Regions from separate parts of the Streptomyces sp. NPDC047974 genome, predicted to be linked through region 1. Evidence: riboswitches for the same ligand, from Rfam matches in the RefSeq annotation. Region 1 holds a riboswitch; each other region holds the start of a gene.
What was found. Region 1 has a riboswitch for S-adenosylmethionine ahead of AB0E19_RS06285 (aminotransferase class V-fold PLP-dependent enzyme). Riboswitches for the same ligand answer to the same signal wherever they lie in the genome.

Region 1 (7,534 bases):
CGGTGGTGGAAACGACCTCTGGGCGACCCACTTCCACCTGTCGATCAACTCGATCACCTGGTTCGTGCGGATCTTCTTCTTCGTCGGCCCGGTCATCGCGTTCATCGTCACCAAGCGGATCTGCCTCGGCCTCCAGCGCCGGGACAAGGACAAGGTGCTGCACGGTCGCGAGTCCGGCATCATCAAGCGCCTGCCGCACGGTGAGTTCGTCGAGGTCCACGAGCCGCTCAGCCAGGGCGAGCTGTACAAGCTCACCGCGCACGAGCAGTACGAGCCCGCCGCGCTGCCGCCGGCCGTCGACGAGAACGGCGTCCAGCGGAAGATCGGCGCGATGGAGAAGCTCCGGGTCAAGCTGAACAAGGGCTACTACGGCGACGACAACCAGGTCGCCAAGCCCACCCTTGAGGAGTACAAGGAGATCCAGAGCGGCCACGGCCACCACTGAGACCCTCCTGACCTCCTGATGTAGGTCGCCACGGCGAGAGCCCCGTCCATTCGATGGACGGGGCTCTTTGCCGTTCCCGCGGATCGATAGGCTGGACCCCGTATCCGACGCACGATCATCAGGAGCTGCCATGAGCGCTGTGACCCCCGCTGGAGGACCTACCACGGCGGGCCGCTCCTGGCCCGTCCTCCTGAACGGCCTCCTGGAGGGGAAGAACCTCTCCGCCGACGACACCGCCTGGGCGATGGACCTGATCATGAGCGGCGAGGCGACCGACGCCCAGATCGCCGGCTTCATGGTGGCGCTGCGGGCCAAGGGCGAGACCGTCGAGGAGATCAGCGGGCTGGTCCGGACGATGTACGCGCACGCCAACACCATCGAGGTGCCCGGACCGGCCGTCGACATCGTCGGCACCGGCGGCGACGGCGCCAAGACCGTCAACATCTCCACGATGGCCTCGATCGTCGTCGCCGGCACCGGCACGAAGGTCGTCAAGCACGGCAACCGCGCCGCCTCCTCCGCCTCCGGCTCCTCCGACGTCCTGGAGAAGCTCGGCATCAACCTCGGCCTCACCCCGGCGCGGGTCGCCGAGGTCGCCGAGGAGGCCGGCATCACCATCTGCTTCGCGGTGAAGTTCCACCCCTCCCTCCGGCACGTCGCCGCCGCCCGCGGCCAGCTCGGCATCCGCACCACCTTCAACGTGCTCGGCCCGCTCACCAACCCGGCCCGGGTGCGCGCCCAGGCCGTCGGCGTCGCCGACCCGCGGATGGCGCCGATCGTCGCCGGGGTCTTCGCCGAGCGCGGCAACTCGGCCCTGGTGTTCCGCGGCGACGACGGCCTGGACGAGCTGACCATCACCGGCACCTCCCGGGTGTGGGTGGTCCGGGACGGCGCCGTCCGCGAGGAGGTCTTCGACCCGAAGGACGTCGGCATCGACTACGCGCCCCTGGAGGCGCTGCGCGGCGCCGACGCCTCCTTCAACGCCGATGTGGCCCGCCGCCTCCTGGCCGGCGAGACCGGACCCGTACGGGACGCGGTGCTGCTCAACGCGGCGGCGGCGCTCACCGCCCTGGAGCCCGGCGAGGGCACCCTCGCGGACCAGCTGCGGGCCGGGATGGCGCGGGCCGCCGAGTCGATCGACTCCGGGGCCGCCCGCGCGGCCCTGGACCGCTGGATCGCCGCCAGCAACGCCTGAGCCGCCCGCCGCGGTCCGCGCGACACCCGTTCCGGAATGCGGACGGGGTTGCGCGGACCGCGAGCGGTGGCATACGTTCGGCGACAGGTCATGAGTGACAGCCCTCAAGCCCCGGCTGGCTGTCCGGCAACCCTCCGTCCGTGGCGGGGTGCCCCGGGTGAAGACCAGGCCGTGGACAGCAAGGTCCTCGGCAAGCGCGGACCCCTGCGCCATCCCTGGGGTCCTGGTCCTCGAGGGAGCGGTCTCGTGAGCAAGCGAATGCGTTAGGGCCTCCGGCCCCTTCCTCCCACCTCCGTGCGGCCACCCGTTCTCTTCCCGTGCCGCGCGTCGAGGTCAACACCCGTACGCGGTACGCCCCTTGGCGTCGCCCTGCGGGTCCTTCACGCCACTCGCCTCGTCCCGCCGGGAGATTCCGCCATGTCCGCACGCCCGAACACCGCCGTCGAGACCGCCTCCGCCGCCGACGCCGACGCCTGCTGCACCGGGCCGCTGCCCGTGCTCGGCCGGGACGTCACCGTCCCGCTCGTCACCGGCGGCGAGGTGACCTACGCGGCCCTCGACTACGCGGCCAGCGCCCCCGCCCTCCAGCGCGTCTGGGACGACGTCGCCGCCTACGCCCCGTACTACGGCAGCGTGCACCGGGGCGCCGGCTACCTCTCCCAGCTCTCCACCGACCTCTTCGAGCAGAGCCGCGCCACCGTCGCCGCCTTCCTCGACTGCCGCGACGGCGACCAGGTCGTCTTCACCCGCTCCACCACCGACTCGCTCAACCTGCTCGCCCAGGTGGTCCCCGCCGACTGCCAGGTCTTCGTCTTCGAGACCGAGCACCACGCCTCCCTGCTGCCCTGGCGCGACGCCCAGGTGACGTACCTCAACGCCCCGCGCACCCCCGCCCAGGCCGTCGAGACGCTGGAGCGGGCCCTCGCCGACCGTGACCCCTACGGCCCGGCCCTGGTCTGCGTCACCGGCGCCTCCAACGTGACCGGCGAGCTGTGGCCGGTGCGCGAACTCGCCGCCGCCGCCCACGCGCACGGCGCCCGGATCGTCCTCGACGCCGCCCAGCTCGCCCCCCACCACCCGGTCTCCGTGAAGGACCTGGACGTCGACTGGGTCGCCTTCTCCGGACACAAGCTGTACGCGCCCTTCGGCTCCGGCGTCCTCGCGGGCCGCGCCGACTGGCTCCAGGCCGCCGAGCCGTACCTGGCCGGCGGCGGCGCCTCCCGCACGGTGGCCCGCCGGGCCGACGGCGGCGTGGACGTCGAGTGGCACACCACCGCCGCCCGCCACGAGGCCGGCTCCCCGAACGTCATCGGCGTCTACTCCATCGCCTCCGCCTGCAAGGCGCTCACCGAGGCCGGCTTCGACACCCTCGTCGCCCGCGAGCAGCACCTCATCGACACCGTCCGCGCCGGGCTCGCCGAGGTCCCCGAGGTCCGCGTCCTCTCCCTCTTCGGCGACGATGCCCCGCGCGTCGGCGTCATCTCCTTCGTGGTCGAGGGCTGGAACAGCTCCCACTTCGCCGCCGCCCTCTCCGCCGAGTACGGCATCGGCGTCCGCGACGGCCTGTTCTGCGCCCACCCGCTGGTCCGCACCCTCCTCGGCTCCGACCCGCAGGACGTCGGCGAGTGCGGCGCCCCCGAGCCGGCCGCCCCCGGCGAGCGGTCCCTCAACGCCATCCGCGTCAGCTTCGGCGCCGGTACGCCGGACGAGCACGTCGAGCGCTTCGTCGGCGCCGTGAAGGAGCTCGTCCGCGACGGCGCCCAGTGGAAGTACCGCACGGAGGACGGCCGCTGCGTGCCCGACCGCGGCTGACACCGGCCGCTCAGGCGGCCAGCCTCGTCCCCAACAGGACCATGCGCAGGGTGCGTTCGGCCGCGTCCGCCAGGAACTCGGCGCCCCGGTCGAGCGCCTCGGGCAGTGCCACGGGCGCGGGCAGGATCGAGCCGTAGGCGTCGACCCCCACCGCCCGCACCTCGTGGACGCCCCGGCCGAGCGTCCCGGCCAGCGCGAGCACCGGCACCCCGTGGGCCCTGGCCCGGCGGGCCACCTCCGCCGGGACCTTGCCCCGCACGGTCTGACCGTCCAGGGCGCCCTCCGCGGTGATCACCAGGTCGGCGCGGGCCAGCCGGGCGTCCAGGTCGACGTGGTCGAGCAGCACCTCGAAGCGGGGGAGCAGCCGGGCGCCGAGCGCGGCGAGTCCCGCGCCGAGCCCGCCGGAGGCACCGGACCCCGGAGCCGTCCCGATCCCGGCGGGCGCGCCCAGGTCCCGTACGAGCAGGGCGGCCCAGCGGTCCAGGGCCGCCGCCAGCTCCTCGACCCGCTCCGGGTCCGCGCCCTTCTGCGGGCCGAAGACCCGGGCCACGCCCCGCTCGCCGGTGAGCACGTTGTAGGGATTGCAGGCCACGAGCAGCTCGGTGGCCGCGAGCCGCGGATCGAGCCCGGCCGGGTCGATCCGGGCGAGACGTGTCAACGCGCCACCCCCCAGGGGGAGTTCGGCTCCCTCGGCGTCCAGGAGTCGGGCGCCGAGGGCCTGGAGCGCACCCGCTCCGCCGTCCGAGGTGCCGGAGTCGCCGCAGCCGACCAGGACGCGGCGGACCCCGGCGTCGAGCGCGGCCCGGATCAGCTCCCCCACCCCGTAGGTGGTGGTGGCGCCCGGGTCGCGCCGGTCGGCCGGCACCAGGGAGAGGCCCGCGACGGCCGCCATCTCGACCACCGCGGAGGAGTGGTCGAGGAGCGCGAAGTGGGTCCTCACCGGGTGGCCGAGGGGGCCCGTCGCGACCCGGGGCAGCAGCCTGCCCCCGGTCGCGGCGGCCAGCGCCCGGGCCGTCCCCTCCCCGCCGTCGACCAGCGGGATCAGGTCGACGACGGCGTCCGGGCGGACCCGGCGCAGCCCTTCGGCGATGGCCTCGGCGGCCTCGGGCGCGGACAGGGACTCCTTGAAACCGCTGGGGGCGACGGCGATGTGCAGGCTCACGGCTGGGACTCCAGGAGGACGGGCACGCCGAGCGGCGGCCAGACGACGAGGGCGAAGAACAGCACCAGGGCGGCGCTGAGCGGGGCGAGTACGGCGGAGAGCCGCAGCAGGTCGCGGGGGGTGAAGGTGGGGACGCCGTCCGGTGGTTCGGCGAAGAGGGCGACGGGTTTCGCGGAGGCGGGCAGCGTCTGGCAGAACCCGGCGGCGGCGGTGGAGGCGAGCGCGGCGGCCACCGGGTTGACCCCGGCGCCCACCGCCGCGGCCACCACCAGCGGCACCAGGACCGAGGAGCGGGCCGAGCGGGACTGGAGCACCAGATGGGCGGCGGTGCTCACGGCCACGACGGCGCCGAGGAAGGCCCACGGGGGCAGCCCGGCCGGCATCCCGCCGACCAACCACCCGGCCGCGCCGGAGTCGACGAGGGCCACGCCCATCGCGGTGGTCGCCGCCATGAAGAGCAGCATCGGCCAGGGCACCGCCTTCAGTCCGTCCTTCATCCGGACGGTGCCGAGCGCGGGGGTGGAGGCGACAATCGCGCCGATCAGCGCGACCACGGCCGGCGAGACCCCGTGCAGCGGCTCGGCGCACCACAGCGCCACCACGGTGCAGAGCAGCAGCAGACAGCGCTGCTCGGGCGCGGTGAGCGGCCCCGACACCGGGGTGGGGGAGTGCTCCTGGAGGGCGGCGACGGTGATCCGTACGGGCTCGCGCCGGTCCTCGCGGCGGGTGGTGGTGAGCAGCACCGCCTCGGCCGCCAGATGGGAGGCGACGACCGCGAGCGGCAGGCCGAGGACCAGCCAGCGGGCGAAGCCGATGCCCTCGCCGGTCCGCTCCAGGAGGACCCCGACGGTGATGAGGTGGGCGCCCGCGCCGATCAGGGTGGCGACGGCCGACAGCAGGATGACGGTGGGGAAGAGCAGCGCCAGCATCACCACCAGCCGGCGCCGGCCGGCCAGCGCCTTCGCCAGGGCGAGGAAGACCGGCAGGGCGAGCGCCGCGCGCCCGGAGGTGGCCGGGACGGCGAAGGAGGTGACGACCAGCGCGGCGGCGGTGAGGTGGACCAGCCGGCGTACGGAGCCGGCACCGGTGACGAGGAAGGCGGCCGCCCGGCCGGCGAGCCCGGTCCTGGTCACCGCGGCCGCGAGGACGAAGGCGCAGATCAGCAGCCAGACGGTGGCGTCGCCGAGGGTGGCGAAGAGCGCGTCGGCGCTGATCACCCCGGTGACGGTGAGGGCGAGCCCGGCGCCGAGCGCCACGTAGGTGTCGTCGACGGGGGCGGCGATCCAGGCGCAGGTGGCGAGCGCGAAGACGGCCAGGGTCAGCCGGGCCCCGCCGTCCAGGCCGGGGGCGGTGCCGGGGACGGCGAGCACCGCGCAGACACCGAGTGCGAGGCAGAGCCAGACCGTCCGGCGGAGGGAGAGGTTCACGGGAACCACCCTCCGGGCGGCCGGTGAGCCTGGGATGAGCCCTCCATGAAGGAAGGTTCACGCACCCCGGGCCGGGCGCGTCAGGGCATCCGGTACCCCATGCCGCGCACCGTCTCCAGGCGTTCGGCGCCCAGCTTCCTCCGCAGCGCCCGCACGTAGACGTCCACGATGTTGGAGCCGGGGTCGAAGTCGTACCCCCAGACGTGGGAGAGGATCTGCTCCCGTGAGAGCACCTGCCCCGGGTGGCGCAGGAAGAGCTCCAGGAGGACGAACTCACGGGCGGTCAGGTCCACCGTCCGCTCCCCGGCGCGGGCCCGCCGGGTGCGCAGGTCCAGGCCGAGGTCGCCGCTGCGGAGCACGGTGACCTCGGGGGCGCGGGCGGCGGTGCGCAGCCGCAGCCGGATCCGGGCGAGCAGCTCCTCGAAGCGGAAGGGCTTGGTCATCCAGTCGTCGGCGCCGCCCTCCAGGCCGGCCACGGTGTCCCGGACGGAGTCGCGGGCCGTCAGGACGAGGACGGGCAGGGTCACCCGGGCCTCGCGCAGCTCCCGCAGGACGGTGAAGCCGTCCCGGCCGGGCAGTCCGATGTCCAGGACCATCAGGTCGAAGCCGCCGGTGAGCGCCCAGGCGAGCGCGGTGTCGCCGTCGGCGGCGACGGAGGTGGTGAAGCCGTTGGCGCGGAGGCCCTTCTCGACGAAGGAGGCGATGCGCTCCTCGTCCTCGGCGATCAGCACGCGATTCATGGTCACTCCTCGAAGACAAGTACGAAAGTGGCCCCGCCGCCCTCGGTGGGGCGGAGCTCGACCCGCCCGCCCCGGTGCCCCTCGGCGATGGCCCGGACGATGGCGAGGCCGAGCCCCGCGCCGCTGGTGCGGGCCCCGCGGCGGGCGGTGCCCCGGCGGAAGCGTTCGAAGATCACGGCGGCGTCCCGCTCCTGGACGCCGGGGCCGCGGTCGGCGACGTACAGCTCGATCCGGCCGGCGGCGGCCCGCGAGCCGATCGCGATCCGCGCGCCCGGCACGGTGTGCTGGACGGCGTTCTGGGCGAGCTGCACCATCGCCTGGGTGATCCGCTGGGCGTCGAGCGCCGCCTCCCGGTCGGCCACCGCGTCGAGCATCCAGTCGCGTTCGCCGAGCGCCCGCGCCTTCACGAAGACGTCGGCGGTGAGCTCGCCGAGCTGCACCGGTGCGGTCCGCACGAAGTCGGGCCGTTCGGCCTTGGCGAGCAGGAGCAGGTCCTCGACGATCCGGCTCATCCGGTCCAGCTCGTCGGTGACGATCCGGACCGTCTCCGCCCGCTCGGCCGGATCGTCGCCCATCAGCTCCAGATGGCCGCGGACGATGGTGATGGGGGTGCGCAGCTCGTGCCCGGCGTCGTCGACGAACTGACGCTGACCCGCGAAGGCGCGTTCCAGCCGGTCGAGCATCGCGTTGAAGGTCTCGGCGAGCGCGGCGACGTCGTCCTTGCCCTGCACCGGGATCCGCTGGGTGAGGTCC
Region 2 (7,534 bases), on a different contig from region 1:
CGGAAGGCGGCGTCGAAGACGGGCTCGCGGGGGATGTCGTACAGGTGGTGGTGGAGGAACCACAGCACCGAGTTCGCGATGCCGTTGTAGGCGTCGGCGTACACCTCCGGGTCGATGTCCAGCATCCGCACCCCGGGCTCGGCGACGCCGCGCCGGACGGCCTCGCGGTCGCCGTCGCCGAGCGCCGCGCACACCCACAGGCCGTCCTGGGAGTCCACGGCGCTCAGGCCGGAGACGAGGCCGCCGCCGCCCCTGCGGGAGGAGAGCGTGCCGTCGTCACCGAGCGTGTACGAGACGGGGCCTCGGTTGGATGCCACGAGTACGGAAGCCATGTGGCGAACCTAGCCCGTCCCGTAAACGCTCAAACGTACGTATACAAGACGGGCTGATCCGGCCACGCTGCGTCGCCGCAGGTCAGCCGCGTCGGCCGCGTCAGCCGCGCCGGCCTCGCAAGGCCGCCTTCGCCACCAGGCCCGTGCCGGCGAGCACCACGGCCAGTGCGCCGAGCAGCCACAGCCGCTCGCCGTGGGCACCGGTCTCGGCCATGGAGCCGCCGCCGTGCGGGGGGCCGGGAGCCGGGGGCGGGGCGAGCGCGGTGGGGGTGGTCACGGAGGGCGAGGGGGACGGGGCGGTCGGGCCGGTGGTGGGCTCCGTCGGCCCGTCCGTCGGGCCGGTGGGCCCGGACGCCGACGGTTCCGGTGTCGACGGGGACGGGCTCGGGTCCGGCTTCTCCAGCTCCGCGGTCACCGCGCACGCCGGGTCCTCGCCGCCCTCGCCGCCCTCGCCGCAGTGGGAGCGCGGGGAGCTCACCACGACCGCGTTGCGGAGCTTTCCGTCGCCCGTCGCCGGGTCCTTCACCTTCACCGAGTACGTGACGGTGGCCGTCTTCCCGGCCGGGAGGTCGCCGGTCCAGCCGATCCTCGGCTTCCCGTACGCGACCTCGCCCAGGTCCGCCCTCGCGTCGCCCGCGTAGTCGGCGTCGTCGAGGGTCCCGGTGAGGTCGTCGGCGAAGGAGGCGTCCGGGTGGTCGAGCCCGCTGACGTTCTTCGCGGTGATCGTGTACGTGAGGGTGTCCCCGGGCTTCACCGTGCGCGGGTGCGCGGTCCTGGTGACCTCCAGGTCCGGCACGGGCACGGAGAAGGCGAGGCCGGAGGGCACGTAGGTGTCGCCGTCGGTGGAGAAGGCCAGCTCGGCGGAGGTCGCGCCGACCGGGACCGCGCCGTCGGGGACGTCGAACTCCTTCGCGTCGACGGACAGGTTGTCGACGAGGTCCGGGGAGACCGCGCCGTCGCCGTCTCCGACGAAGAAGTCGCCGGTGTCGCCGGTGTCGCCGGTGTGCGCCTCGGTGACGTTCTTCCCGTCGACGAGGAACCTGTCGCCGGGGGTGTTCCCGTCGCCCTCGTACGCCGTCACGCTCGCCCGCGCCCTCCCCGGGGAGCGGTGGAAGCCGTCCACCGTGATCGTCGTCGCCGGGGAGGTCGAGCGCTGGAGGACGTGCCCGCCGTAGACGTGGACGGAGCGCCGCTCCGGCGCCTTCGCCGGGTCGGGGCCGGGGAAGCGGTACACGACGGTGAGGGACCAGCCGGCGACGCAGCCCTTGCCGTCCGGCGCCCAGACGCCGCTCACGCCGACCGCCACCGGCGCGTCCGTCCCCGAGACGCCCGCGAAGGCGGCGGTCACGTCGGACTCGCCCGTGTAGTAGTGCGGACCGCCGGTGCCGGCCGGGTCGACGACCATGCTGTCGATCGAGACGGGCGCCGCCGCCTTCGCCCCGACCGAGAGCAGCGGGGCCGTGGTCGCCGGGTCCCCGGGGGAGGGCGCCACATCGGCGCCGGAGAGGTCGCAGCGCTTCAGCCGCGCCCCGCTCGGGCCCCGGTGCGTGCCGTCGTTGCCGCCCCAGAAGAGGCGGGCGTACGCCACCTCGGCGCCCTCGGGGAGCCGGACCCGGCCGGTGCTGGAGCCGTACGCGTCACCGGTGCCGGCGGTGTCGAGGCGCCGCATCACGAAGGCGTCGTCGTCGTCCGCGCCCTCGCCCCTCGTGGCGGTCGCGCAGCGGGCCGCCAGGTCGGCGGGGGTCTGCGGACAGCCCATGACGGTGTTGCCGATGGTGGTGAAGTCCCCGTACAGGGACTCCTGGTACCGCTCGCCGAAGGGCTCGACGACGTCGGCGGCGGCGGGCCCGGCCGTCGTCAGCGAGAGCGCGCCCGCGGCGAGGGAGCCCGCCGCGAGCACGCGGAGGAGCGGGCGCGATGATCTGAAGTACATAAAAGGGCAATGTAGGCAAAACACATCATCTGCGGATGTTACGCCACGCGGCGCTGCGCGTACTCCGCGATCTCGACCATCGGCGGGCGCTCCTCCGTGTCCACCGCGTACGTGCGCGGCTCGAAGCCGTGCTCGCCCCGCTCGAACTGGGTGAGCACGGGGCGTACGAGATGGCCCCGGGAGAGCCGCAGCTGCGCCGTGCGGTAGATCGCCGCCGCCATCCGGCCCAGCGCCTGCCCGTCCTGGTGCCGGTGCTTGCGGACCCCGACGTCCACCTGCGCGAGGGCGTCCAGGCCCACCGTGTGCAGCGCGTCGACGAGGAGGCCCAGCTCCACTCCGTAACCGACGGGGAAGGGGAGCCGTTCGAGCAGCGAGCGCCGGGCCGCGTACTCGCCGCCCAGCGGCTGCACGAAGCCGGCGAGGCGCGGCCAGTGCAGGTTGAGCAGCGGGCGCGCCACCAGTTCCGTCACGCGGCCGCCCTGACCAGGGGTGTCACCGAACGGGCGGTCGTACATGGCCTTGACGAGATCGACGTCCTGGTCGGTGAGGAGCGGGCCCACGATCCCCGTGACGAAGTCCGCCGAGAAGTCCCGCAGGTCCGCGTCGACGAAGCACACGACGTCCCCGCCGGTCACCATGAGTGAGCGCCACAGGACCTCGCCCTTGCCCGGGACCGCCGGTATGCGGGGCAGGATGTCGTCGCGGGCGACGACCCGCGCGCCGGCCGCCGCCGCGACCTCGGCGGTGCGGTCGGTGGAGCCCGAGTCGATCACCACCAGCTCGTCGACGAGCGGCACCGCCTCGGTCATCAGCTCGCGCCGGATCACGCTGACGATGTCCCCGACCGTCGCCTCCTCGTTCAGCGCGGGCAGCACCACGCTGACCGTCGTCCCCCGCTTGGCGGCGAGCACCCGCTCCAGGGGGCGGTCGGACACGGACCAGGACCGCCGGGTCAGCCAGCGCTCCACTTCTTCCAGCAACGTGATCTCCATCTCGCGGATCGGACGACCGTCTCCACCTTCGAAGCCTTCGGTTACAGTCTTGAACAACGCGGAGGCCCGATGCATGTCGGGGTCCCGCCCGCGTCTCACAATCGAATACCGCTCATCCAGAGGGGCAGAGGGATACGGCCCGTTGAAGCCCCGGCAACCCTCCAGTCGGTTTGTCTTGCACCAGCGAGGCCCCCGGCTAGGGAAGGTGCCAAATCCGTCTCATGGCGAAATGCGTCATGAGGAAGATGAGGAGAAAGGGCCTCCCCTCCATGGCTGTACAGACCTCCGCACCCGCTGCCGCCGCCGCTGACACCACCGGCACCACCGTCGATCTCGGTCCCGCGTCCGGGCTTTCCTGTCGCGAATGCGGCGAGATCTTCGCCCTCGGCCCGATCTTCGCCTGCGAGCTCTGCTTCGGCCCCCTCGAAGTCGCCTACGAACTGCCCCTCGGCGACCCGGAGGAGCTGCGGAAGCGGATCGAGGCCGGCCCCGCGAACATCTGGCGGTACGCGCCCCTGCTGCCCGTCCCGGCCGACGTCGCCGAGAAGCCGAACCTGAACCCCGGCTGGACCCCGCTCGTCAAGGCCGACAACCTCGCCCGCGAGCTCGGCGTCGCCCCCGGCAAGCTCTTCGTCAAGGACGACTCCGGCAACCCGACCCACTCCTTCAAGGACCGGGTCGTCGCCCAAGCCATCGAGGCCGCCCGCGCCTTCGGCTTCACCACCCTCTCCTGCTCCTCCACCGGCAACCTCGCCGGCGCCGTCGGTGCCGCCGCCGCCCGCGCCGGCTTCCGCTCCTGCGTCTTCATCCCGCACGACCTGGAGCAGGGCAAGGTCGTCATGGCCGGCGTGTACGGCGGTGACCTCGTCGCCATCGAGGGCAACTACGACGACGTCAACCGCTTCTGCTCGGAACTCATCGGCGACCCGCTCGGCGAGGGCTGGGGCTTCGTGAACGTCAACCTCCGCCCGTACTACGGCGAGGGCTCGAAGACGCTGGCGTACGAGATCTGCGAGCAGCTCGGCTGGGTCATCCCCGACCAGCTGGTCATCCCGATCGCCTCCGGCTCCCAGCTCACCAAGATCGACAAGGGGCTCCAGGAGCTCATCAAGCTGGGCCTCGTCGAGGACAAGCCGTACAAGATCTTCGGCGCCCAGGCCGAGGGCTGCTCCCCGGTGTCGGCGGCCTTCAAGGCCGGCCACGACGTCGTGCGGCCCCAGAAGCCCAACACCATCGCCAAGTCCCTGGCGATCGGCAACCCGGCCGACGGCCCGTACGTCCTCGACATCGCCCGCCGCACCGGCGGCGCGGTGGAGGACGTGAACGACGAGCAGGTCGTGGACGCGATCAAGCTGCTCGCCCGGACCGAGGGCATCTTCGCCGAGACGGCCGGCGGCGTGACCGTCGGCGTGGCGCGCAAGCTCGTCGGGGCCGGCGTCATCGACCCGAACCTCACCACCGTCGTCCTCAACACCGGTGACGGGCTCAAGACCCTGGACGCCGTTGCCGACAGTTCTCAGGCGACCGCCACCATCCGCCCGAGCCTGGACGCGTTCCGCGACGCGGGCCTGGCCCACTGACACCCGCCGACACCCGTACGGAGAGCATCGACATGGCCGTGAACGTCCGCATCCCCACCATCCTCCGCACCTACACCGGCGGCCAGGCCGAGGTCCCCGCCGAGGGGGGCACCCTCGCCGAGGTCATCGCCGACCTGGAGAAGAACCACACGGGCATCGCCGCCCGCGTCCTGGACGACCAGGGCAAGCTGCGCCGCTTCGTGAACGTCTACGTGAACGACGACGACGTCCGCTTCGAGCAGGGCCTGGAGACCGCCACGCCGGACGGCGCGGGCGTCTCGATCATCCCGGCCGTCGCCGGCGGCTGCTGATCCTTACCTGTTGGTAGCTTTCGCTACAGAATTGCCCCTTCCGCGCGAGAAAGCGGAGGGGGCAATTCTGCATGGTTGAGCGCGATAGAGTTGGGGAAGCCCCCTCCGCCGCTCATGCCAGGCGCATATGAGAGCGGCCGCGGACCTGACGAGAACGGGCCAAGAAGCGGCCGAAAAGCATAGGCACTCTGCCCCTTATGCCGCTTTCGCCCGGCCCGAGTTGCCCGGCAATTCATGGATTTCTCCCCGATTCCCCTTTCCGCGCCTTCCAGAATTCCCAGTGGATTGCCCTGTTGCAGAGGGCAGTTGGACAGATACATTCAGCCGCGGTCGACGCGTTCCGGCGCAGGTTCTGACCCGGGTCCGTGAAGTGCGGATCCGCGCAAGGGCCAGTAAGTAATAGGGGAGTTAGGCATGGCTCAGGGCACCGTCAAGTGGTTCAACGCGGAGAAGGGCTACGGCTTCATCGCGGTCGACGGTGGTGCGGATGTTTTCGTCCACTACAGCGCCATCCAGATGGATGGGTACCGCGCCCTCGAAGAGGGTCAGCGAGTCGAGTTCGAGATCTCGCAGGGTCAGAAGGGTCCGCAGGCGGACATGGTCAAGGTGACCGCCTGAGGCACGGAGCGATCGGCCACCGACGTCTCGTCGTCGAGGGGCCCACAGCCTGAGGGCTGTGGGCCCCTCGCGCGTTCCCGGACGCCTCGCGCGCGCGGATGGCGTGGAGGTGCCCGATCCACGAGAGTCGCTTGCACTCGCATGGGTCGAGTGCTAATCATTGGCGTTAGCACTCGGAAGGTGAGAGTGCTACGAGGACTGGGCACGACGAGGCCGCCGACCCGGGTGGGGCAAGGAACCACACGGTGCGCGGAGGCCGTCCGTCGCGGGCGTCGGCGCGGTCCTGGAGCGTTATCCACCCCATGTCCGGGAGGACCACTTCACATGGCCAAGATCATCGCGTTCGACGAGGAGGCCCGGCGCGGTCTCGAGCGCGGCATGAACCAGCTCGCTGACGCCGTCAAGGTCACCCTCGGCCCCAAGGGCCGCAACGTCGTCCTCGAGAAGAAGTGGGGCGCCCCCACGATCACCAACGATGGTGTCTCCATCGCCAAGGAGATCGAGCTCGAGGACCCGTACGAGAAGATCGGCGCCGAGCTGGTCAAGGAAGTCGCCAAGAAGACGGACGACGTCGCCGGCGACGGTACGACCACCGCCACCGTCCTCGCCCAGGCGCTCGTCCGCGAGGGCCTCCGCAACGTCGCCGCCGGTGCCAACCCGATGGCCCTCAAGCGCGGCATCGAGAAGGCCGTCGAGGCCGTCTCCGGCGCCCTGCTCGACCAGGCGAAGGAGGTCGAGACGAAGGAGCAGATCGCCTCCACCGCCTCCATCTCCGCCGCCGACACCCAGATCGGCGAGCTCATCGCCGAGGCGATGGACAAGGTCGGCAAGGAAGGCGTCATCACGGTCGAGGAGTCCCAGACCTTCGGTCTGGAGCTGGAGCTCACCGAGGGCATGCGCTTCGACAAGGGCTACATCTCGGCGTACTTCGCGACCGACATGGAGCGCATGGAGGCTTCCCTGGAGGACCCCTACCTCCTCATCGTCAACTCCAAGATCTCCTCGGTGAAGGACCTCCTCCCGCTCCTGGAGAAGGTCATGCAGTCGGGCAAGCCGCTGCTGATCATCGCCGAGGACGTCGAGGGCGAGGCCCTGTCGACCCTGGTCGTCAACAAGATCCGCGGCACCTTCCGCTCCGTCGCGGTCAAGGCCCCGGGCTTCGGCGACCGCCGCAAGGCCATGCTCCAGGACATCGCCATCCTCACCGGCGGCACGGTCATCTCCGAGGAGGTCGGCCTCAAGCTGGAGTCGGCCGGTCTCGACCTCCTGGGCCGCGCCCGCAAGGTCGTCATCACCAAGGACGAGACCACCATCGTCGACGGTGCCGGTGACAGCGAGCAGGTCGCGGGCCGCGTGAACCAGATCCGCGCCGAGATCGAGAACAGCGACTCCGACTACGACCGCGAGAAGCTCCAGGAGCGCCTCGCGAAGCTCGCCGGCGGCGTGGCGGTCATCAAGGCCGGTGCCGCGACCGAGGTCGAGCTCAAGGAGCGCAAGCACCGCATCGAGGACGCCGTGCGCAACGCCAAGGCGGCCGTCGAGGAGGGCATCGTCGCCGGCGGCGGCGTGGCCCTGCTCCAGGCCTCCAGCGTCTTCGAGAAGCTGGAGCTGGACGGCGACGAGGCCACCGGTGCCGCGATCGTCAAGCTCGCCCTGGAGGCCCCGATCAAGCAGATCGCGGTCAACGCGGGTCTTGAGGGCGGCGTCGTGGTCGAGAAGGTGCGCAACCTGACCCCGGGCCACGGCCTCAACGCCGCGACCGGCGAGT
Region 3 (7,534 bases), on a different contig from region 1:
AAGCCCGCGGGTACGGCACACGGAGCGTCTCGGCCGCCACGGGAGCGTGGTCGGCGGCGGCGCGGAGGCGGCCGTCGCGCAGGACGACGGCACGGCTGCCGAGCATGGTGGTGACCAGTTCGGCGGCGAGGTCCTCGGGGGTCACGTCCAGGAGGCGGGCGGCGTCGGTCAGCCAGGCACGGGCGTGGAGGTACGGCTCGACCTCGTCGGCCGGAATCCCGTCGCGGATCATCAGGGCGAAGGCGAAGATCCGCCGTGCGCCGTACCAGACCGCTCCGGCCGGGTCGTCGACGAGCCGCTGGGCACGGCGCAGGGCGGCGGCGAACGCGGCTGCGGGGTCGGTGGGGATCGGGCCGTGGGAGGGGAGTATCAGGCGCGGATCGAGGTCGGCCATCCGCTTGAGCGAGGCCAGTGCGGTGTCGGCCGCGTCGGGGCCGTCGAGGGCGAGGTTGACCCAGCCGACGTCGTAGTCCGACAGTGCGTCACCGACCACGAGCAGCCTCTCCTCCGGCTGCCACAACGCCAGGTGGCCCGGCGTGTGGCCGGGGGTGCGGACGACTTCCCAGTCGGCATCGCCCAGCCGTAGGAGCCGGCCGTCCTCGAGCGGGACGTCCACGGTGTACGGGGCGACCGGCTGGTCCAGGTACTCGGCGGCGCAGCAGCCCGGGTCCCGGCGGGAGATCGGCTCGGCCTCCGGGGTGCCCGCGGCGATGGCGGCGCCCCCGGCTTGGAGGAGGGCGTTGCCCCCGACGTGGTCGGAGTGCCAGTGGGTGTTGACGACCAGGTCGATGGTCCCGGCGTTCGCCCGGGCCCAGGCGGCTGTCTCGTCGGCGTGGCCGACGAAGCCGCTGTCGACGAGGGCCGGTTGCCGTCCGGGCAGCAGGAGGGTGTTGGCGTCGGGGAAGGGCCGCTGCCACCACGTCAGCCACGACGGCAGGACGGGAGGGGCCGGTCGGGGGCTCACCGGGCGGTCCTGGCGACGCGGATCAGGGTCTGCCGGCCGTCGGCGACGAGCTTGCGGGAGCCGTCGGCCTGCACGCCGTAGACATCCAGCCGGCAGACGGTCAGGGGGCGTCCGGGCTTGAGGACGGTGCCGATGTGGGTGATCCGTGCACCGAGGTGGGACGTCGGGTCCTGCAGGACGAAGCTGTCCTGGACGCGCTTTCGCGCGGCGGGACTCGCCTGTTCCTGCCGCATGCGGTCTTCCACGTACGTCCTCTCCTTCGGGTGCGTGCTGCGGCGCGAACGGTGTGGCCGAGGAGCCGGGCGGTGGCTCGGGCGGGCGGGGGAGAGCCAGGGCCGCCACGTCGTGCTGGCGGGGTCAGGGGTGCGAGACGGCTTCGGTGAGGCGGTCGGCCGCGTCGACGGCGGCCTGCGCGAGCCGGACACCGGGGTTTCGGGTGAGGCGCTGGATCGGGCCGCTGATCGTGACGGCGGCGACGACACGCTGGGACGAGTCGCGGACCGGTGCCGAGACGGAGGCCATGCCGGGTTCGCGTTCTCCGATCGACTGGGCCCAGCCCCGGCGCCGTACGCCACTGAGGGCGGCGGCCGTGAAGCGGGCACCCTGCAGACCTTCGTAGAAGCGCTCGGGTTCCTCCCAGGCCAGCAGGATCTGGGCGGCGGAGCCGACCTTCATGGGAAGCGCGGACCCCACCGGCACGATGTCGCGCAGGCCGGCGGTCCGCTCGGCGGTGGCGACGCAGACGCGCATCTCGCCCTGGCGCCGGTAGAGCTGCGTGCTCTCGCCGGTGGTGTCCCGGAGGGAGGTGAGGACCGGGCCGGCGGCGGCCAGCAGGCAGTCCTCGCCCGCGGCGGCCGAGAGCTCGCCGAGCCGAGGGCCGAGGACGAAGCGGCCCTGCAGGTCCCTGCCGACCAGACGGTGGCGCTCGAGTGCGAGGGCGAGTCGGTGGGCCGTGGGCCGTGACAAGCCGGTGGAGGCGACCAGCCCGGCAAGAGTGGCCGGGCCCGACGCCAGTGCGTCGAGGATCACCGCTGCCTTGTCGAGGACGCCCACACCACTGGAAATGACCGAAATGCTCATGAAAGGGGGTACTCCAGTCTCGATCTGCGAGCCATGGCTCGCAGAGACCTCGCCCGGGGGAGAGAGGGCAGGAATGATCAGCGGGAAAGAGCCGAGGCGGTCGGCTGGAATGCCGCGACGATCACGAGACGGGTACGCGGAAAGCCCGGGCGGGACAGGGCCGGGGTGAAAGGCAGCACAGAGAGCACCGTGTCTCCTCATCTTTTCCCGCGCCACGTTGGCGCGGGCCGGAGTTGGCACTGATCCCGACGACGCGCGGCGATCATGGAACGCCGAGTCGACCGGGGAGTTGCCGGGGCTTCGTAGGGCCGGTCCCTCCACCCCTCTGGATGATTCGCGAGAAACCATACAAGACTTCGGGTGCTACCGGGCAACGGCGTCCCGCGCGGGAGGGCGCCGGATCAGGCAGGCCCCGGGAAGCGCAGTACTTGTCGTCCCAGGGTTGCCGGCCCACGCCGTCACCGAGTGTCCGGGCCTGCCCGGTGGCGCAGGCCCGGGGCATGCCGATCACCTGGGTCCGGCCGGGCGCCGGCCGGGAGCCGTCCGGTGCTCGCCCCCGCGCCTACTCGCGGGTCTGCTCCAGTCGTTGGAGGAACTCGGCGAACGACCTCGCCACCCGCCGCGGCACACGGTCCTCGTCGATGTACGCCACGGCGGGTTCGCCGTACGGTCCGCACTCGGAGTAGTCCAGCATCACCGTGTCGTGGCCGGCCGAAGGGGTGTCGCAGATCACCACTCCGATGTCCGGGTATCCCCATTCCTCGATCTGGTAGGCGCTTCCCCCTCCGGACCGGGCGTCGATCCCCCGGGCTCCGCCGATTCCACGGATGCCGCTGATCTCGAAGTGGTCTTCGGCCCACGACGTGCGGAACGGCGTCGGGTAGCAGCGGCGCCGCGGGGTGCCGCCGTTGCGGAGGAGGAGCGTCTCGACGTAGCTGTCCGGCAGCCGTACCCCCAGGTCCTCCTCGGCTCGACGGACCATCTCCTTGTCGAGCCGAGGGCCTGTGTAGTAGTCGCTGTCGTCGAACAGCTCCTCCGTCATCAGAATCCTCCGGTGTGGCCCGTCTCGGCGTGGATGTCCCGGTCGACGAGCTGCATGAGCCCGCTGTCCTGGTGATGATGCCAGGTCCAGCCTTCCGGGGTCCCCCGTAGCCCTGACGCCTTGTTGGCCAGCGCGAAGTCCTTCTTCCTGTCTCCCGTGAGCTGGATCCGGACGTCCGCGACCTGCGGGTGGCGCCAGGCGGAGAAGTCGGGGAATCCCTGCGTGTCGAACGGGACGCCGGTGACCGGGTGGACGCCGCCGGCGAGCTTGCCGTTCCTCACCTGCGGTATGCCGCCGTTCGCGCAGTTGCACGTCGACGGGTGTTGCGGCACGGCTCCGCCGCAGTTGTGGACGAGGACCGGGGTCCCACCCGTCAGCACGTAGTACGTGTGCAGGTCCGCGACCGTGACGTTGTGCACCCGCTGCCGCGGCGCCGTCCGCTCCTCCACCGCCACGACCGCGACGGACGCGCCCTTGTCGGTGCGCAGCCCCATCCCCGGACGCAGGTCCTCGGCGTCGAGCCAGCCGCGGAGCGACTCGATCCAGAACGGGTGGTTGTCGGTGGCGGTGACGGCGGCCGTCCGCTCGCCGGCGGGGCCGTCGGTGTCGACGGTGATCTTCACGAGGTGCTTCTCGCCTTCGCCGGAGATCAGGGCGGTGACGGGTTTGGCCTCCGTCGTGTTCGTCTCGGGGTCCGTGGCCAGAACCAGGTCGCCGGGTTCCAGCTCTTCGATCGGCTTGCCGGAGCCGTCCGCCATCACGACCTCGGTGCCGGGCGTGAAGCTGTTCTTGCACGGCGGAAGGCCCACCTTGGCGATCTTGTTCAGGCCCTTCGCCCCGAAGACGGCCTCCACGGCCCCGAAGGCCCCGCGGCCGATGGCCTTTCCGTAGTTGCCCTGGCTCCACTCGTTGCGGATCTCGCCGGTCGCCTCGTCCCAGGCCGCGGCACCGACGGCCTTGGCGACACCGACCGGGTCGTTCCACACCGCCGTTCCCACGGAGGACGCGGTGTCCCGCACCGCGGTGGCACAGGCTCCGACGTCCCCGGCGCAGTTGTATCCGGCCTTCGCGGCACTCCACGCACCCGAGACCGCTCCGGAGCCGGCCTCCCAGGCCGCCTGCCCGAAGCCGACGAACACGCCGCCGACCTGGTTCGCCGTGCCTCGCACCCACGAGGCGCCGGTCGGATCGGTGTAGTTGCCGGGGTTGTTCCTGCCGTAGGCGTAGAGCGCGAGGTTGACCGGGCTGTAGACGCCGCTGTTGGTCTCGCCGTTCAGGTAGTCGCCCAGGGCCGGGTCCGGTGACTGCCACACGCCCGACCTCGGGTCGTAGTAGCGGGCGCCGTGGTACGTGTAGCCGGTTTCCTCGTCCAGTTCCTTGCCGGTGAACTGGTACGGGTTCTTCTCGCCCGGCTTCTCGTCGATCCAGACCTCGCCCGAAGGGAAGTAGTCGAGGTGTTCCGCCAGGCGGCCGGTGCCGTCCGTGCCGTACGTCGTCGAGCCCAGGTGGTCGCCGTGGTAGTAGAACTGGTCCTTCTCGTAGGCGTTGCCGGGCTTCGACGTCTTCGTGGCGATGCGGGTCGTGCCGACGAAGACGTGCTTGAACTCCGTCTCGTTGCGGGCCGAGTAGTTCTGGTTCGGGTAGAGGGTCGTCTGGGCGCCGTCCTTCACGACGCGGCTGCCGTCCGCGTCGTACAGGAAGCGGACCGTCGGGGGCTTGCCCGGGGTCGTGCACGCGGACGGGGCCTGGGGCTGGGTCTGGTTCCTGGAGGTGTCGTGGACGCAGGCCAGGCGGTTGTCCTCGTCCCAGATCTGCTGGCGGCGGGGGTTGCCGGGAGCGTCCGAGACGTTGTCGGTGAGGTTGCCGTTCGCGTCGTAGGTCAGCGACTCCCCGCCGATGCGGGTCGGGGCATGGGGGCGGCCGGGCGTGTAGGTGTAGCCGTGGGTGTAGGTCGTGTCCCGCTGGGGCTGGGTGTTGTTGCTCCCGACGGTGATCCCGTGGCTCTGGGCCTTCGTCGTGATGTTGTGGATCGTGTCGTACGCCATCGACATCGCGTAGGTGTCGGTCTTGTTGTGCGCGAAGCGGTACGAGCCGCCGGCCTCGGTGAGGCGGTAGAGGTTGTCGTAGGCGTATGTCCGGACCGTCGGTCCGCCCAGCTTCGGGGCGTCCGCGCCGGTGGGCAGTTCGGTGGCGTTCTCCTGGCGGGTCAGGTTGCCGACCTCGTCGTAGGTGTACGAGAGGTTCTGGAAGGCGTAGCCCGTCGGGAGCTTCGCCTGCTGGGTGGCCAGGCGGCGGTCCTCGGCGTCGTGGGTGAACGTCGTGGTCGTGCCGTTGCCGAGCTCGATGCGGCTGCGCTGGCCGAACTTGTCGTACGTCAGCGTCCTCAGGTACGGGTAGGTGAAGCCGTTCTTCGTGCCGGCGGCGGCCGTGACCTCGCCACCGCTGTCGTACGTGTACGCCAGCTGTTCGCCGTCCGGGTAGGTGAGGGACAGGACCCGGCCGAAGCTGTCGTGGCGGTAGGCCGTGGTGAACGCGCGCGTCCTCGGACCCGGCGCGGGCAGGATCCTCGTCTCCTGCGTCACCTCGCCCAGGGGGCCGTAGCTCCTCGTCACCTCGCCCGCCGCGTCCTCCACCTTCGTCAGGCGGCCGGCCGCGTTCCCGGCGGCGCCGGGGGCGCCGTAGGTGTAGCGGACGTCGTTCTCGGTGAAGACGGGGTAGCTGATCCGCTCCAGGCGGTTGAAGTCGTACGTGTACGTGACCGCCTTGTCCTGCGCCGCGAGGTTCGCGGTGATCACCTGGGTGACGTTGCCCGCCGGGTCGTAGGCCGTCGTGGTGCGGCCCGCGTCCGGGGAGTCGACGACCGTGCGGCGGCCGAGGTCGTCGTACCCGGTCGTGGTCGTGTTGCGCTTGTCGTCCTCGACCTTCGTCAGCTGGCCCAGGGGGTCATAGGCGTAGGACGTCCAGATCGAGGCTTCGCCCGTCTTCGCTCCCGGTTCCCTGACCGCGGTCTTCTGCTGCCGTGCGTCCGCGTAGGCGTGGGTCTCGTTGCCCTTCGCGTCCGTGGCGACCGTCTCGAAGCGGGTCTCGCCCGTCCGGTCCTCTCCGAAGCCGTAGGTCAGCCGTGACACCGTGCCGTCCGGCAGGTTCGTGCGCAGCGGGCGGTCCAGGACGTCGTACGTGAACGTCGTCGGGCGGACCGTGTCGAAGGTGGTGCGGAACGTCGTGTTCTCCGCGCCCTTCGGCTCCGTCACCGGGTAGTGCTGCTTCGCCACCCGGCCCAGCGCGTCGAAGACCGTGCGGCCCGAGACCGTCATGACGTCCTGGCCGTCGACGGCCGCGTCCTTCTTCGTCTGGACCACGCGGCCCAGGCCGTCGGCGAAGGTGACGGTGTCGATCGTGTCGTCCTCGACCGAGCCGTCGGACGTCCGGTCGAGGTGACGGGTGAGCGCGTAGGGGACCTCCGCCTCGGGGTGGTAGGCGAACGCGATCGTCGGGCGGCCGGCGCCGTGGTCGTGCGGGCCCGTCACCGTGTCGACGCGACCGACGGAGTCGTAGGTCGTGCGGACCTTCTGGCCGTTGATGTCCGTGGACTCGGTCTCCGCGCCGAACCTCAGGTCGTAGGAGGCCGAGGAGGCGTAGCCGAAGCTGTCCGTGGTGGAGGTGACGTAGGTGCCCGTGGGGGCGTCGTACGTGTACGCGCGCTCGTACCGCTGGCCGCGGTGGTTCCGCGGTGCCGTGACCGAGCGGAGCGCTCCCGTCTCGAAGTACGTGAGGTCGGTGACGGACTCGGTGCCGTCGGCGAGTTTCGCCGTCGTGCGGGTGACGTCACCCGTCGCGCAGTCGACGTCCGCCGAACGGGACCGCATCGGCTTTCCGCCGCCGCGGACCCGGATCGCCACGGCCGTGCCGACGATGTGGCTGTCGGGGCAGGCGCTGTACTCGGTGAGGGCCTCGACGTCGTCCGCCGTCGTGCCCGGCTCGCCGTGGTCGAGGGTGCGGGTGACGTTGCCGAAGTCGTCGTAGGACTGTTCGACGGCCGTGCTCATGCCGGGCGCCGCCGCGCCCTCGTACCAGCGGGTCTCCGACTTCACCACGTGCGGGAAGAGCGTGGCGTGGAGGGAGCGGGCGTCGCCGGCCGTCCCCGTGGTCACGTCGCGCAGGGCGTGGGTGTTCACCGTCTCGGTGAACAGGGCGCCCGTGGAGTCGGCGACCGTCTGCCGCTTCACGAGGCCGTTGGTGTAGTGGCTGCCCGTCTCGTACTCCGTGGTCGAGGTCCGGGTGCCGGCCTGCGAGGTCGCGACCTTCGCGTATCCGCGGAACTCGCGCTCGCGGCGGTCGAACACGCCGCCCTCGTACGTGAAGGAGACCTCCTGGGCGTCCGGGCCGTCACCCGGCAGGTTGTCGTGGACGGTGGACTTCGTCAGCAGCCAGCGCGAGCCGGGCTGGTC

Region 2: linked by a shared signal. The riboswitch ahead of thrC (threonine synthase) and the one ahead of AB0E19_RS06285 (aminotransferase class V-fold PLP-dependent enzyme) in region 1 are both predicted to bind S-adenosylmethionine.
Region 3: linked by a shared signal. The riboswitch ahead of AB0E19_RS23560 (IclR family transcriptional regulator) and the one ahead of AB0E19_RS06285 (aminotransferase class V-fold PLP-dependent enzyme) in region 1 are both predicted to bind S-adenosylmethionine.

The regions. Positions count from the first base shown of each region.
Region 1 covers NZ_JBEZNU010000003.1:119,718-127,251, forward strand. Annotated here, with positions in the region: gene AB0E19_RS06275 (cytochrome bc complex cytochrome b subunit) at 1-445, shown strand, start outside; gene trpD (anthranilate phosphoribosyltransferase) at 576-1,640, shown strand; SAM riboswitch class IV at 1,727-1,843, shown strand; gene AB0E19_RS06285 (aminotransferase class V-fold PLP-dependent enzyme) at 2,058-3,452, shown strand; gene AB0E19_RS06290 (glycerate kinase) at 3,463-4,614, opposite strand; gene AB0E19_RS06295 (SLC13 family permease) at 4,611-6,041, opposite strand; gene AB0E19_RS06300 (response regulator transcription factor) at 6,122-6,781, opposite strand; gene AB0E19_RS06305 (ATP-binding protein) at 6,784-7,534, opposite strand, start outside.
Region 2 covers NZ_JBEZNU010000014.1:85,471-93,004, reverse strand. Annotated here, with positions in the region: gene AB0E19_RS20965 (trehalose-6-phosphate synthase) at 1-332, opposite strand, end outside; gene AB0E19_RS20960 (hypothetical protein) at 433-2,265, opposite strand; gene AB0E19_RS20955 (glucosyl-3-phosphoglycerate synthase) at 2,304-3,245, opposite strand; SAM riboswitch class I at 3,367-3,509, shown strand; gene thrC (threonine synthase) at 3,527-4,837, shown strand; gene AB0E19_RS20945 (MoaD/ThiS family protein) at 4,870-5,148, shown strand; gene AB0E19_RS20940 (cold-shock protein) at 5,563-5,766, shown strand; gene groL (chaperonin GroEL) at 6,091-7,534, shown strand, end outside.
Region 3 covers NZ_JBEZNU010000017.1:28,263-35,796, forward strand. Annotated here, with positions in the region: gene AB0E19_RS23550 (MBL fold metallo-hydrolase) at 1-964, opposite strand, end outside; gene AB0E19_RS23555 (hypothetical protein) at 961-1,209, opposite strand; gene AB0E19_RS23560 (IclR family transcriptional regulator) at 1,322-2,044, opposite strand; SAM riboswitch class I at 2,239-2,380, opposite strand; gene AB0E19_RS23565 (SMI1/KNR4 family protein) at 2,607-3,086, opposite strand; gene AB0E19_RS23570 (SpvB/TcaC N-terminal domain-containing protein) at 3,086-7,534, opposite strand, start outside.